DNA from 3 places in the Bradyrhizobium erythrophlei genome. Region 2 is predicted to be linked to each of the others. Evidence: predicted binding sites of a transcription regulator. Region 2 holds the regulator's gene; each other region holds the start of a gene.
What was found. Region 2 encodes PhoB, which activates phosphate uptake and scavenging genes when phosphate is short. Its sites were predicted from a motif close to TGTCATNNANCTGTCAT; they were not measured.

Region 1: BUA38_RS25620 (UDP-2,3-diacylglucosamine diphosphatase) is a predicted target of PhoB. The motif match lies at 2,229-2,245, and genes of this name have one in related genera.
Region 3: phnC (phosphonate ABC transporter ATP-binding protein) is a predicted target of PhoB. The motif match lies at 1,625-1,641, and genes of this name have one in related genera.

Annotation. Positions count from the first base shown of each region.
Region 1 covers NZ_LT670849.1:5,385,568-5,389,726, reverse strand. The annotation lists gene BUA38_RS25630 (EthD family reductase) at 1-161, opposite strand, end outside; gene BUA38_RS25625 (threonine/serine dehydratase) at 247-1,275, opposite strand; gene BUA38_RS25620 (UDP-2,3-diacylglucosamine diphosphatase) at 1,392-2,192, opposite strand; gene BUA38_RS37085 (hypothetical protein) at 2,488-2,775, shown strand; gene BUA38_RS25615 (efflux RND transporter permease subunit) at 2,905-4,159, opposite strand, start outside.
Region 2 covers NZ_LT670849.1:2,301,409-2,305,567, forward strand. The annotation lists gene BUA38_RS10810 (aspartate aminotransferase family protein) at 1-294, opposite strand, end outside; gene BUA38_RS10815 (GcrA family cell cycle regulator) at 766-1,275, shown strand; gene phoB (phosphate regulon transcriptional regulator PhoB) at 1,355-2,056, opposite strand; gene phoU (phosphate signaling complex protein PhoU) at 2,119-2,835, opposite strand; gene pstB (phosphate ABC transporter ATP-binding protein PstB) at 2,886-3,722, opposite strand; gene pstA (phosphate ABC transporter permease PstA) at 3,719-4,159, opposite strand, start outside.
Region 3 covers NZ_LT670849.1:413,213-417,371, forward strand. The annotation lists gene BUA38_RS01830 (thiamine pyrophosphate-dependent enzyme) at 1-1,569, shown strand, start outside; gene phnC (phosphonate ABC transporter ATP-binding protein) at 1,745-2,500, shown strand; gene phnD (phosphate/phosphite/phosphonate ABC transporter substrate-binding protein) at 2,535-3,410, shown strand; gene phnE (phosphonate ABC transporter, permease protein PhnE) at 3,407-4,159, shown strand, end outside.

The sequences.
Region 1 (4,159 bases), 3.1 Mb from region 2:
TACGGCGCCTCGCCGGGCCCCAGCCGTTTTGCGTCGAACGAATAGTGCGCGTTCTTGGCGCCGGGAATCGTGTTCGCCAGCGGCACATGCGTCTCGACGTAGTATTTTCTGAAATGGGCGGGGTCCTTGGGTTCGTTGTAAAGGACGAGCAGCCTGTGCATCACCAACTCCCGGTCTGTTTTTCAACTCGCGTCTTTTGATGACGCGTGCTGCCACGATAACAGACCGATCAGGTTCCGGCGAGAACTAGCACCGCGGCGATGCAAGCCCGCAGGCGATCAGGCGCGAATAAAGTTCCGAATCCACGTTGCCGCCGGACAGCACGATCACGATCGTCTTGCCGCGCGCATCGATGCGCCCGGCGAGTAGTGCGGCGAGGCCGATCGCCCCGCCCGGCTCGACCACGAGCTTCAATTCGCGGAAGGCAAACGCCACCGCGGCGCCAACTTCCGCATCGCTCGCGGTGACTCCTTTCGAAAGCAGCTTGCCGTTGATGGCAAAAGTGATCTCGCCGGGGATCGCGGCCATCAGCGCATCGCAAATGGTGCGGCCCTTGGCGCCATGACCCTCGCGCTTGCCCGCGCGCAGCGAGCGGGCGTGATCGTCGAAAGCTTCCGGCTCGGCCGACATCACCTGCGCCTGCGGAAAGCGCGATTTGACGGCGGTGGCGACGCCGGCAATGAGGCCGCCGCCGGAAACCGGCGCGACGACAATGTCAGGCGCGATGCCGAGCGCGGCGAGGTCCTCGCAGATCTCCCGCCCGATGGTGCCCTGCCCCGCGATCACCTTGGGATCGTCATAAGGCGGCACCAGCGTCGCGCCGTTTTTGCCGGCGATGTCGCGCGCGATCGCCTCGCGGTCCTCGCGATCGCGATCATAGAGCACGACTTCCGCGCCAAAGGACTTGGTGCGCTCGCGCTTCAGCAGCGGCGAATCCACCGGCATCACGATGGTGGCCGGCATGTTCAAAATCTTCGCTGCCGCGGCCACGCCCTGCGCGTGATTGCCGGACGAAAATGCGACGACGCCGCCCTTGCGGGCGCTTTCCGGTATCGAAGCAAGCTTGTTGAATGCGCCGCGGAACTTGAACGAGCCGGTGCGTTGCAAGACTTCCGGCTTGAGAAATACTTTCGCACTGAGGCGATCGCAGAGCACCGGCGGCAACAACAGCGGCGTACGGACCGCAAACGGCGCAATCACCTTGGCGGCGGCGTCGATATCGGCGGAACTCACGGGTACGTGAGATGGCGGCGCGTGCGAAAGAGGTTCGTTCATGGATCGGATTTAACGCCTCTCGCGCGGCGGCGGCAAGAGCGCAGACAAGGGCGCAAGCGACCTTCCGTTGGTCAGAAAGAAGGCTGCCGTAGCCCGAGCGGTATGCCGTGGCAGGCTTACGCGGCGGCGCGCGCCGCGACCGCGGGAACCAGCGCGTTTTCACGTTGCAGATCGGTCCAGCTGATGATCTCAAACCGGCCGTCCTCATGCTCGACGAGCGCGGTGCAGCTTTCGACCCAGTCGCCGCAATTCATGTAGCGGATGCCCTGCTCGTCGCGGATCACGGCATAGTGGATGTGGCCACAGATCACGCCCTCGGCGTCGTAGCGGCGGGCTTCGGCGACCAGCGCGTTTTCGAACGCGCCGATATAGTTCACCGCCTTCTTGACCTTCTGCTTGGCCCATTGCGACAGCGACCAGTAGCCGACGCCGAACAGGCGGCGGAAGAAGTTGACCAGCCGGTTCATCTGGATCGCGAAGTCGTAGGCCTTGTCGCCGAGATGGGCGAGCCAGCGCGCGTTCTGCACCACGAGATCGAAGATATCGCCATGGATGACGAGATAGCGCTTGCCGTCGGCGCCGGTATGCACGGCGTTTTCGACCACATCGATGCCGCCGAAATGCGTGCCGTAATATTTGCGCAGGAACTCGTCGTGATTGCCGGGGATATAGATCACCTTGGCGCCCTTGCGCGCCTTGCGCAGCATCTTCTGCACGAAGTCGTTATGCGATTGCGGCCAGTGCCAGCCCGACTTCAGCGCCCAGCCATCGACGATGTCGCCGACCAGATAGATCGTGTCGGCATCGTGGACGCGGAGAAAATCAAGAAGTTTGTCGGCCTGTGAACCGCGCGCTCCGAGATGCACGTCGGAGATAAACAGGGTGCGAAAATGCCGCTCCGGCTGTTCTTCACTCATCGAGTCACTTCCCATGCGCGCGCCTAACAGATTCCGATGACAATTCCATGACTGCTACAATCCGGCGTCCCATCCGAATCGAAGCGTTGCCGATTATGACTTGCGATAACAGCCGCTTGCGACAAACAGGCGACATCTGCGGGGTGCGAGCAAGGTTCCTTTCGACCAACAATGGTTAACGCGTTTGTGCCAAGCGAAGGCCATGAATCCGCGCTTCCCGCGACACAATGCGTCCGAGCCGTGCACAGAAATGAGCCACTCTTGAATCGAGGGCGCAGGGAAAGCCGGGTGTCCAATGCACCCGCAGCTCCGCGTGCAAAAAATGGAAAGCACGCAGATAAGTTCACCACAGGTTCACCGGATTGATCCGGCCTTCCCCGCGCGAGTGGTTTTAACGGCTTCTTTCGCGCTCTCCCTGGTGATCGGGCTTTGTGTCACCATCCCCGGTGCGATTGCCAAAGCAATCGTCACCGCGTTGATGCCAGCGTCGAGGCATCAGGACCACACGACTTCGCCGTCCGCCTGTCTGCGCATTCGTCAGCCGCACCGCAAGCGTCGACCGCATCCCGCCCAACGTTCGTGACGATGGCCAACGCCCCTCGTATCAAGCGAGACGGGCGAAGAACTGCCAGTGATTTGCCCGTCGCCTTAAGCGAAATATTTTTGGCAAGAGGACTGGACAGCTGGAATCAGATTGAAGCGGCTCGAGAAATCAGTGTTTTGGCGCTTCCGCTTGTCCGAGCGCTGGCTTGTCGGCCTGCGGCCGGGATCCGGGCCGCAGCCGTTCGCGCGCCGCCTGAAACGTCACGTAGAGTGGCGGGATTGCAAAGATGCCGATGAAAGACGCCAGGATCATCCCGCCGAACACCGGAGTGCCGACGTCACGACGCGCAAGCTCGGAGGCGCCCGTCGCAACGACCAACGGCAACAGTCCGAGGATAAAGGCAAACGAAGTCATCATCACCGGACGGAATCGCAGCCGCGAGCCCTCGGTGGCAGCCTCGAGCAACGGGACTCCCTTTTCACGCTGCTCCTTGGCAAATTCGACAATCAGGATGCCGTTCTTGGCGGCAAGGCCGATCAACACCACCATGCCGATCTGCGCGTAAAGATCGAGCGTGAGGCCGCTCAGGGTCATGGCAATGAAAGAGCCAAGAATGCCGATCGAAACCGACAGCAACACAGGTACGGGAATCGTCCAGCTTTCGTACAATCCAACCAGAAACAGATAGGCAAACAGCACCGCAAACCCGAGGATGATTCCTGTCTTGCCCTCAGCGCGCTTCTCCTGGAATGCCGTGTCGGTCCATTCTCCAGCGTAGCCGGGAGGCAATGTCTTGGCGGCTACGGCTTCCATAGCCTTCAGCGCCTGTCCGGACGAGACGCCGGCGGCGGGGCTCCCTTGAACGGTCACTGCGCGAAGATTGTTGTAACGGATCAGCGCCGGCGGTCCGACTGCGACTCGCGCTTCCGCCAGGCTTCGAAGCGGGATCATCTTGCCGTCGGCATTCCTGACGTTGATGCGATAAATATCGTCAATGCTGGCCCGGTCGGATGCCTCGGCCTGGACGTTGACCTGCCACCGCCGCCCAAACAGGTTGATATCGTTCACGTAGATGCCGCCCAGCGACGCCTGCAGCGCCTGGAAGACATCGTTCAACTGCACCCCCAGGATCTGGACCTTGTCGCGGTCGATATCGAGGTAGATCGACGGGTTGGTGGCCGAGAACGTGCTGAACACGCGGTTCAGTTGCGGATCCTGGTTTGCCGCTACTACAAGGCCGCGCAGAGCCTGCGCCATCGCCGCCGGGCTGCCACCGCGCAGGTCTTCCAGAACGTAGGCGAAGCCGCCTCCGGTACCGAGCCCGATGATCGGCGGTGGCGCGAGCGGGACGACCACCCCATCACCGATCTGACGGAATTCCGCGCCCAGGCGCGGAATCAGTGCTGCCACGCCCAATGATCGA
Region 2 (4,159 bases):
ATTGCAGAAGAAGACGTAGTCCGCAAAGCTCTGCTCGCAGAGCCGCGCGGCGAGACGCTCGCCATCGGGACTCCTGAACAGGTTCGACATGTGCCAGAGTTTCGTCGCCTGCTCCTGCAACGCGGCGACCAGGTGCGGGTGCGCGTGTCCGAGCGCGTTCACCGCGACGCCCGAGGTGAAATCGAGATAGCGCTCGCCGTTGGTTGCGTATAGCCAACAGCCCTCGCCGCGCTCGAAGGCGAGATCGACCCTGGCGAATACCGGAAGCAGATGCGACGTCGCGCTCTTGTTCATGGCTACACTTGCGTTAGAGGTGGCCGTTCTTTGCGCGCATTGGCGCGGTCGCAAGTTACGGCCAGACGTGGACGATCAGAGTGGCGACCAGCGGTCGAAACGGAACGTGCCGCCTTTTCGGGGCGGCACGTGGCAGGTATTTTAGGCCTGCCGCGAACTGTGTCAACGGATTGCCCGTAAAACTGCGGTCTCCGGCGCGCAACACAATCGTTAAAAACGGTGGAACATGTGGACGCACTTGCGTCGACTCTTGCGCCGGAGTCACGCCATATTGTAGCGTCTCAGACGTCGGATACGACATCTCGTGCGGTAGGTTCGGCTCCTCTAAGTCGTCAGTAGTTGAGTAACGTTCGGGCGCGCTCATTTCGCGCCCGGCGAGGGCTAAGGGATTCTGCCGGAAGGGATTTTTGAGACGATTGGCACCGCAGCGCTGCCCGCAACAGGCCGGCGCGACGCGAAGGAAAGAGTGCGATGACGGTATTGACATGGTCTGACGATCGCGTCGAACAACTGAAGAAGCTCTGGGAAGCGGGCCTCTCGGCGAGCCAGATCGCCGCCGAACTCGGAAATGTGACGCGGAATGCGGTAATCGGCAAAGTGCACCGGCTTGGGCTTTCCGGACGCGCCAAGAGCCCCTCTTCGGCCGCACCGCGCCCGCGCAAGGCGCGCCCCGCGCAACATATGATGCGGGTCTCGCGTCCGGTGTCGCGCGGCAACACGGCGCTCGCGCATGCTTTCGAGGTCGAACTCGAGCCGGATCCGATCGCCTATGACAATGTGGTGCCGATGAGCCAGCGGCTGTCGCTGCTTGAATTGAACGAGGCCACCTGTCACTGGCCGGTCGGCGATCCCTCGAGCCCGGAGTTCTTCTTCTGCGGCGGCAAAGCGCTGAACAGCCTGCCCTATTGCGCGCATCATTCGCGCATCGCCTATCAGCCGACCGGCGACCGGCGTCGTCAAGCGCCGAAGACGACGCGGTAATTGCAAGCTTCATCGAACGCGAAAAGAGCGCGCCTTGGGCGCGCTCTTTTTTATGACCGGGTCATACTCCGCGAAAGGCTTATTCGACCTTCGCGAAGCGATCGTCGAGCGCGTAGCCCGCGCCGCGCACGGTGCGGATCGGGTCCTGCTCGCGGCCCGGATTGAGCAGCTTGCGCAGGCGGCCGATATGCACGTCGACCGTGCGCTCGTCGATATAGATGTCGCGGCCCCAGACGCTGTCGAGCAGTTGCTCGCGTGAGAACACGCGGCCCGGATGCTCCAGGAAGAATTCGAGCAACCGGTATTCGGTCGGCCCGAGATCGACCGGACGGCCGGAGCGGGCGACACGGCGCTTCTCGCGATCCAATTCGATATCGCCATAGGTGAGCACGGTGGCGAGACGCTCCGGGCTTGCACGGCGCAACAGACCACGAACCCGCGCCAGCAATTCCGGAACCGAGAACGGCTTGACGATGTAATCGTCGGCGCCGGTCGCAAGTCCCCTCACCCGTTCGCTTTCCTCGCCGCGCGCGGTCAGCATGATGATCGGAAGCTGTTTGGTTTCGGGCCGGGCCCGCAAGCGGCGGCATAATTCGATGCCGGAGAGTCCCGGCAGCATCCAGTCCAGCACGATCAGATCGGGAACCCGCTCCTTCAGGCGGGTATCGGCGTCGTCGCCCCGTCCGACCGTTTCGACGTCATATCCTTCGGCGTCGAGGTTATAGCGCAACAGCGTTGTCAACGCTTCCTCGTCTTCCACCACCAGAATGCGTGCGCTCATGTGCTTAGCCTTCTTTCGTCTTTGAAATGTGAGCTAGGTGCGATTGCCCCGGACAGCAAAGATCAGGTTCCGGGCACGGTTGTAGCAAAGGTCGTCATGTCACCTTTCGGTCGTTTGTCGAGAATTTGCTGGCCCTCGATCATGTAAAACACGGTCTCGGCGATGTTGGTGGCATGGTCGCCGATCCGTTCAATGTTCTTGGCGCAGAACATCAGATGAATACAGAAGCTGATGTTGCGCGGGTCTTCCATCATGTAGGTGAGCAACTCGCGAAACAGCGAAGTACAGATCGCGTCGACTTCCTCGTCGTTCTTCCAGACGGTCATGGCCGCCGGCAGATCGTGCGCCGCGTAGGCATCCAGCACCGACTTCACCTGCGATTGCACAAGGTCGGTCATGTGCTCGAGCCCGCGGATCAGCTTCAAGGGCTGGAAATCGCTTTCCAGCGCCGCGACCCGCTTGCCCATGTTCTTGGCAAGGTCGCCGATCCGTTCGAGATCGATCGCAACCCGCATCGCGCCAACGATCTCGCGCAAATCCACCGCCATCGGCTGACGCCGGGCAATTGTCAGCACCGCGCGCTCTTCGATCAGACGCTGCAAGTTGTCGATCTCGGCGTCGGTCTCGACCACGCGGCGGCCGACCGCGACATCGCGGCGGATCAGCGCATCGACGGCATCCACGATCATGCGCTCGGCAAGACCGCCCATTTCGGCCACCAGCCGCGTCAATTCCTGAAGGTCGCTGTCGAACGCCTTGGCGGTATGTTCAGAGGCCATCCTGCTCTCCTTCGATCATGCCCGAACCACGCCGGGCCTGATCTTATTCCCTAGCCGAACCGGCCGGTGATGTAGTCCTGGGTTCGCCGGTCGTTCGGCGAGGTGAAAATCTTGTTGGTTTCGTCGAACTCGATCAATTCGCCCAAATACATGAAGGCTGTTTTGTCGGAGACGCGGGCCGCCTGCTGCATGTTGTGGGTAACAATGGCGATCGTGTAATTTTCGGCGAGTTCCTGGATCAGTTCCTCGACTTTCGCGGTCGAGATCGGGTCGAGCGCCGAGCACGGCTCGTCGAACAGGATCACCTCGGGACGCACCGCCACGGTGCGGGCGATGCAAAGCCGCTGCTGCTGGCCGCCGGACAGGCTCAGGCCCGAAGCATTGAGCTTGTCCTTCACCTCGTTCCACAGCGCGCCGCCGCGCAGCGCCCTTTCGACCCGGTCGTCCATTTCGGACCGCGAGATCTTCTCGTACAGGCGGATACCGAAGGCGATGTTCTCGTAGATCGTCATCGGAAACGGCGTCGGCTTCTGGAACACCATGCCGACCCGCGCCCGCAGCAAATTGAGATCAAGCTTGGGATCGAGAATGTTGGTCTGGTCGAGCATCAACTGGCCGGTGGCGCGCTGTCCCGGATAGAGGTCGTACATCCGGTTGAAAATCCGCAGCAAGGTCGACTTGCCGCAGCCGGACGGGCCGATGAACGCGGTGACGCGGTTGGTGCCGAGCGTAATGTTGATGTTCTTCAGCGCGTGGTGTTCGCCGTAGTAGAAATTCAGGCCGCGCGCGGTCACCTTGGCCGGCGGCTCGGCATGGCCCGAAGCATGGCCGACCACAGTCGGCACCGGTGTCGCGGGAACACTCACGGAAGCGGAAAGATCGGTCATTTTGCGGTCCTCTCGGCGCCAAGAATGCGCGCGCCAATGTTGAGAGCAAGTACGGTCAGCGTGATGATGAGGGCCCCGCTCCAGGCCAACTGCTTCCAGTAGGCGTAGGGGCTCTGCACGAAATTGTTGATCGTCACCGGCAGGTTCGCCATCGTCTTGGTCAGGTTCAGGCTGAAGAACTGGTTGGAGAGCGCGGTGAACAGCAGCGGCGCGGTCTCGCCGGCGACGCGCGCGGTTGCCAGCAGCACGCCCGTGATCAGGCCGGAGCGCGCCGCACGATAGGCGATCCGCCGGATCACGAACGAACGCGGCAGGCCCAGCGCGGACGCCGCCTCACGAAGTGGGTTGGGAACGAGCAGCAACATGTCCTCGGTGGTGCGCAGCACCACCGGGATCACGATCACCGCAAGCGCCAGCGAACCTGCGAGCGCCGAGAA
Region 3 (4,159 bases), 1.9 Mb from region 2:
GACACCGTGTTCGGACTTCCTGGCGCCCAGATCTACGGCCTGTTCGACGCTTTCCATCAAGCCCAGCTCAAGGTGATTGGCGCGCGGCACGAACAGGCCTGCGGCTACATGGCCTTTGGCTTTGCGCGCGCAACCGGCAAGCCCGGCGTGTTCAGCGTGGTTCCAGGCCCAGGCGTGCTCAACGCCAGCGCGGCGCTGTTGACGGCCTTTGGCGGCAACGAGCCCGTGCTTTGCCTGACCGGACAGGTGCCGACGGCCTTTCTCGGCAAGGGACGCGGCCATCTGCACGAGATGCCGGACCAGCTCGCTACGTTGCGCACGTTCGTCAAATGGGCCGAGCGCATCGAATATCCGGCCAACGCTCCTACGCTGGTCGCGCGCGCGTTTCAGGAAATGCTGTCCGGGCGTCGCGGCCCGGCCTCGCTCGAAATGCCCTGGGATGTGTTCACGCAACGGGCCGCGGTCGGCGCCGCCGAGGTGTTCGACCGCTTTCCGGCGCCGCAGCCCGATCCGGATCGGATCAAATCGGCAGCGAGCCTGATTGCAGCAAGCAAGACGCCGATGATCTTTGTCGGCTCCGGCGCGATCGATGCCGGCGATGAAATCCTCGAACTGGCCGAACTGATCGATGCGCCGGTGGTCGCGTTCCGCAGCGGGCGCGGCATCGTTTCCAATGCGCACGAACTCGGACTGACCATGGCGGCCGCCTACCGGCTGTGGCCGCAGACCGATCTCATGATCGGCATCGGCACGCGGCTGGAATTGCCGGCGATGACGCGCTGGCCATTCCGCCCCGACGGGCTGAAATCGCTCCGCATCGATATCGATCCAGTCGAAATGCGGCGATATGCGCCGGATGCCGCCGTCGTGGCCGACGCCACGGCTGCCACATCGGAGCTGGCGGCCGCGGTAAAGAAAATCGGCTACACCAGGACCAGCGGCCGCCGCGCGGCGATCCGCGAGGCCTCGGCAGTGGCGCTGAAAGAAATTCAGCAGATCCAGCCGCAGATGGCTTATCTGAACATCCTGCGCGAGGTGCTGCCGCCGAATGCGATCGTTACCGACGAGTTGTCGCAAGTCGGTTTTGCGTCCTGGTACGGCTTTCCCGTCTACGAACCGCGGACGTTCATCAGTTCGGGCTATCAAGGGACGCTCGGCTCCGGATTCCCGACTGCACTCGGCGCCAAGGTCGCGCACCCCAACCGTCCGGTGGTCGCCATCACCGGCGACGGCGGCTTCATGTTCGGCGTGCAGGAATTGTCGACCGCCGTGCAGTTCAAGATCGGCGTCGTGGTTCTTGTATTCAACAACAATTCTTACGGCAATGTGCGGCGCGACCAGCGCGAACGGTTCGACGGCCGTATCGTGGCCTCCGACCTGGTCAATCCGGATTTCGTCAAGCTCGCGGAGTCCTTTGGTGTGGGTGCGGCGCGCGTCACGTCGCCCGATCACTTCCGCGCAGCCCTGGAGAAAGCGCTGGCGGACGGCGGACCCTATCTGATCGAGATCGAGGTGCCCCGGGATTCCGAGGTGAGCCCCTGGGCGTTCATTCACCCGGCGAAGCCTTAGCCGACAGCTCTGCTTTCCTGACCGCCACTTCCCAACTCCGGATCGCCACGGACGCTGTCATGCGCCTGTCGTCCACGGTCGCTATTCGTTTTCTCCGAACAAATTGGCTTTCTGTTCGGAAAGTCCGATCGGGCTGGCCGCCTGAGGCAGGCGATCCGCTCCCGAGGTCCAAACGATGCTGCAGTTGCACTATGTTGCAATGACCTTTCCCAACGGCGTGAGAGCGGTCTTGCCGATCAGCCTTTCCGTCCCGAAGGGCCAGTTCCTCGTGCTGCTTGGCCCTTCGGGTGCGGGCAAATCGACATTGCTTCGTTGCCTGAACGGGCTGCTGAAGCCGACCCAGGGGGACGTCACGGTCGAAGGCCTAGGTTCCATCTTCAGCAATGCTCGCACGTTGCGCAAACATCGCATCCGTACGGGCATGATCTTCCAGCAGCATCATCTGATCGGCCGCCTCACAGCCCTGCAAAACGTCATGGTCGGCCGCCTCGGCGCACATAGCACGCTGAGGTCCTTATTTGCGCTGCCGCTGGCTGATCGGCTGCTCGCCTTGCAATCGCTGGAACGCGTGGGCCTGCTCGAACGTGCTCTTGATCGGGCAGACGAGCTTTCGGGAGGCCAACAGCAACGGATCGGGATCGCGAGAGCCATGGCACAAAAGCCGCAGTTCGTCCTTGCCGACGAACCCGTAGCCAGCCTTGATCCGGCAACCGGCGAACGCGTACTCGCGGATCTCCATCGCATCTGCCGGGAAGACGGCATCACCGCGATCGTCAGCCTCCATCAGATCGATCTCGCCCGCCAGTTCGCCGATCGGGTGATTGGACTGGCGAACGGCCGGATCGTCTACGAAGGCTCGGCCTTGCAACTGAGCCAGACAATTCTCGACCAAATTTATCTCGCAGCCCCGTCCCGGATGGCGGCGGCCTAGACGACAACGCCAGCGCATCGGATCGGATCAAGCCATGAAACGCAGAAGCTTCTTAGTCGCCTTCACGGTCGGCGGCCTGTCTCTTGCCTTCGACCATGCTTCCGGCCAGTCGGCGCCGAACCCCGCCAAGTTGCGGGTGGCGCTCCTCCCCGACGAGAACGCGTCCACGATTATCCAGAATGCGGCACCGTTGAAAGCCTATCTCGAGCACAGCCTCGGCAAGGACATCGAGCTCGTCGTCACCACCGACTATTCCTCGATGATCGAGGCGATGCGGTTCGGGCGGATCGAAGTCGCATATTTCGGTCCACTCTCCTACGTGCTGGCCAAGTCGAAAGCTCCCGAGATCGAACCGTTTGCCGTCGGCGTTTCGAAGGGCTCACCGACCTACAAGAGCGTCATCATCGCGCGGGCCGATGGCCCCGTGAAGACGCTCGCCGACATCAGGGGAAAGATGGTTGGATTTGGCGACTTCGCCTCCACGTCCAGCCACCTGATTCCGCGGGCACTGCTGGCCCGCGACGGCCTGATCGGCGACACCGACTACAAATATGTTCTCCTCGGAGCACATGATGCGGTCGCGCGTGCCGTGCAGTCGGGTCAAGTTCAGGCCGGCGGTCTTAGTCAGGAAATCTTCAAATCGCTGGTCGCCAAGGGTTCGATCGACGGCGACAAGTTGATCATTCTGGCAGAAAGTGATCCGATTCCGAATTATCCGATCACCATGCAGGGGTATCTGGCCCCCGAATTCAAGGTCTCGATCAGGAAGGCGTTCCTCGAGCTCAACGACAAGGACATTTTGAAGACGTTTCGCGCGGAAGGCTTCGTGGCGACGGACGACCACGCCTACGACATTCTGCGCGAAACAGCAAAGCTGCTCGATCTCGATCTTGCAAAGTTCAAGGGATGAACACTTCCGCCCCCTCACTCTACGACGACATCCTGGCTCGCGAAGGAGCGATGCGGCTCAAACGCGGCGCCGGTATATTTGTGATCATTATTCTGATCGTCGTTGCGATGGCGCTCACCGGCCTGCTTGATCCCCAGCGCTTCTTGGACGCTTGGCCGGCGATCAAGCAGCTATCCAGCGAAATGTTTCCGCCGGATTTCAGGCGTTATCAGAACTGGCTGAGGCCGCTTGCTGATACGTTGGCGATGTCGGTCGCAGGAACCGCCCTTGCCGTCTCGCTCTCGCTGTTGCTGGCCTTGTTTGCCGCCCGCAACACGACGCCCAACATCTTTGTTTACCATGCGACACGCACGCTCTTTAATCTGCTGCGATCGATCCCGGAACTCATCATGGGCATTATCTTCGTTGCCATGGTTGGCTTCGGGGCACTGCCCGGCGTGTTGGCGGTCGGTTTCCACTCAGTCGGAATGATCGGCAAGTTCTTCGCCGAAAGCATCGAGCATGTTGATCCAAAGCGGGTCGAGGCTGCCCGCGCGGCCGGCGCCTCGCCACTCCAGGTCGTCTTTCATGCGGTGCTGCCGCAGGTCCTGCCCCAGCTGGCGGACACCACTATTTATCGCTGGGAATACAATTTTCGCGCCTCGACCGTGCTCGGTGCGGTCGGTGCCGGCGGCATTGGCTTCGAATTGATCGCCGCACTCCGGGTGCTCGAATACGCGCAGGTATCGGCGCTTCTCATCTGTATTCTG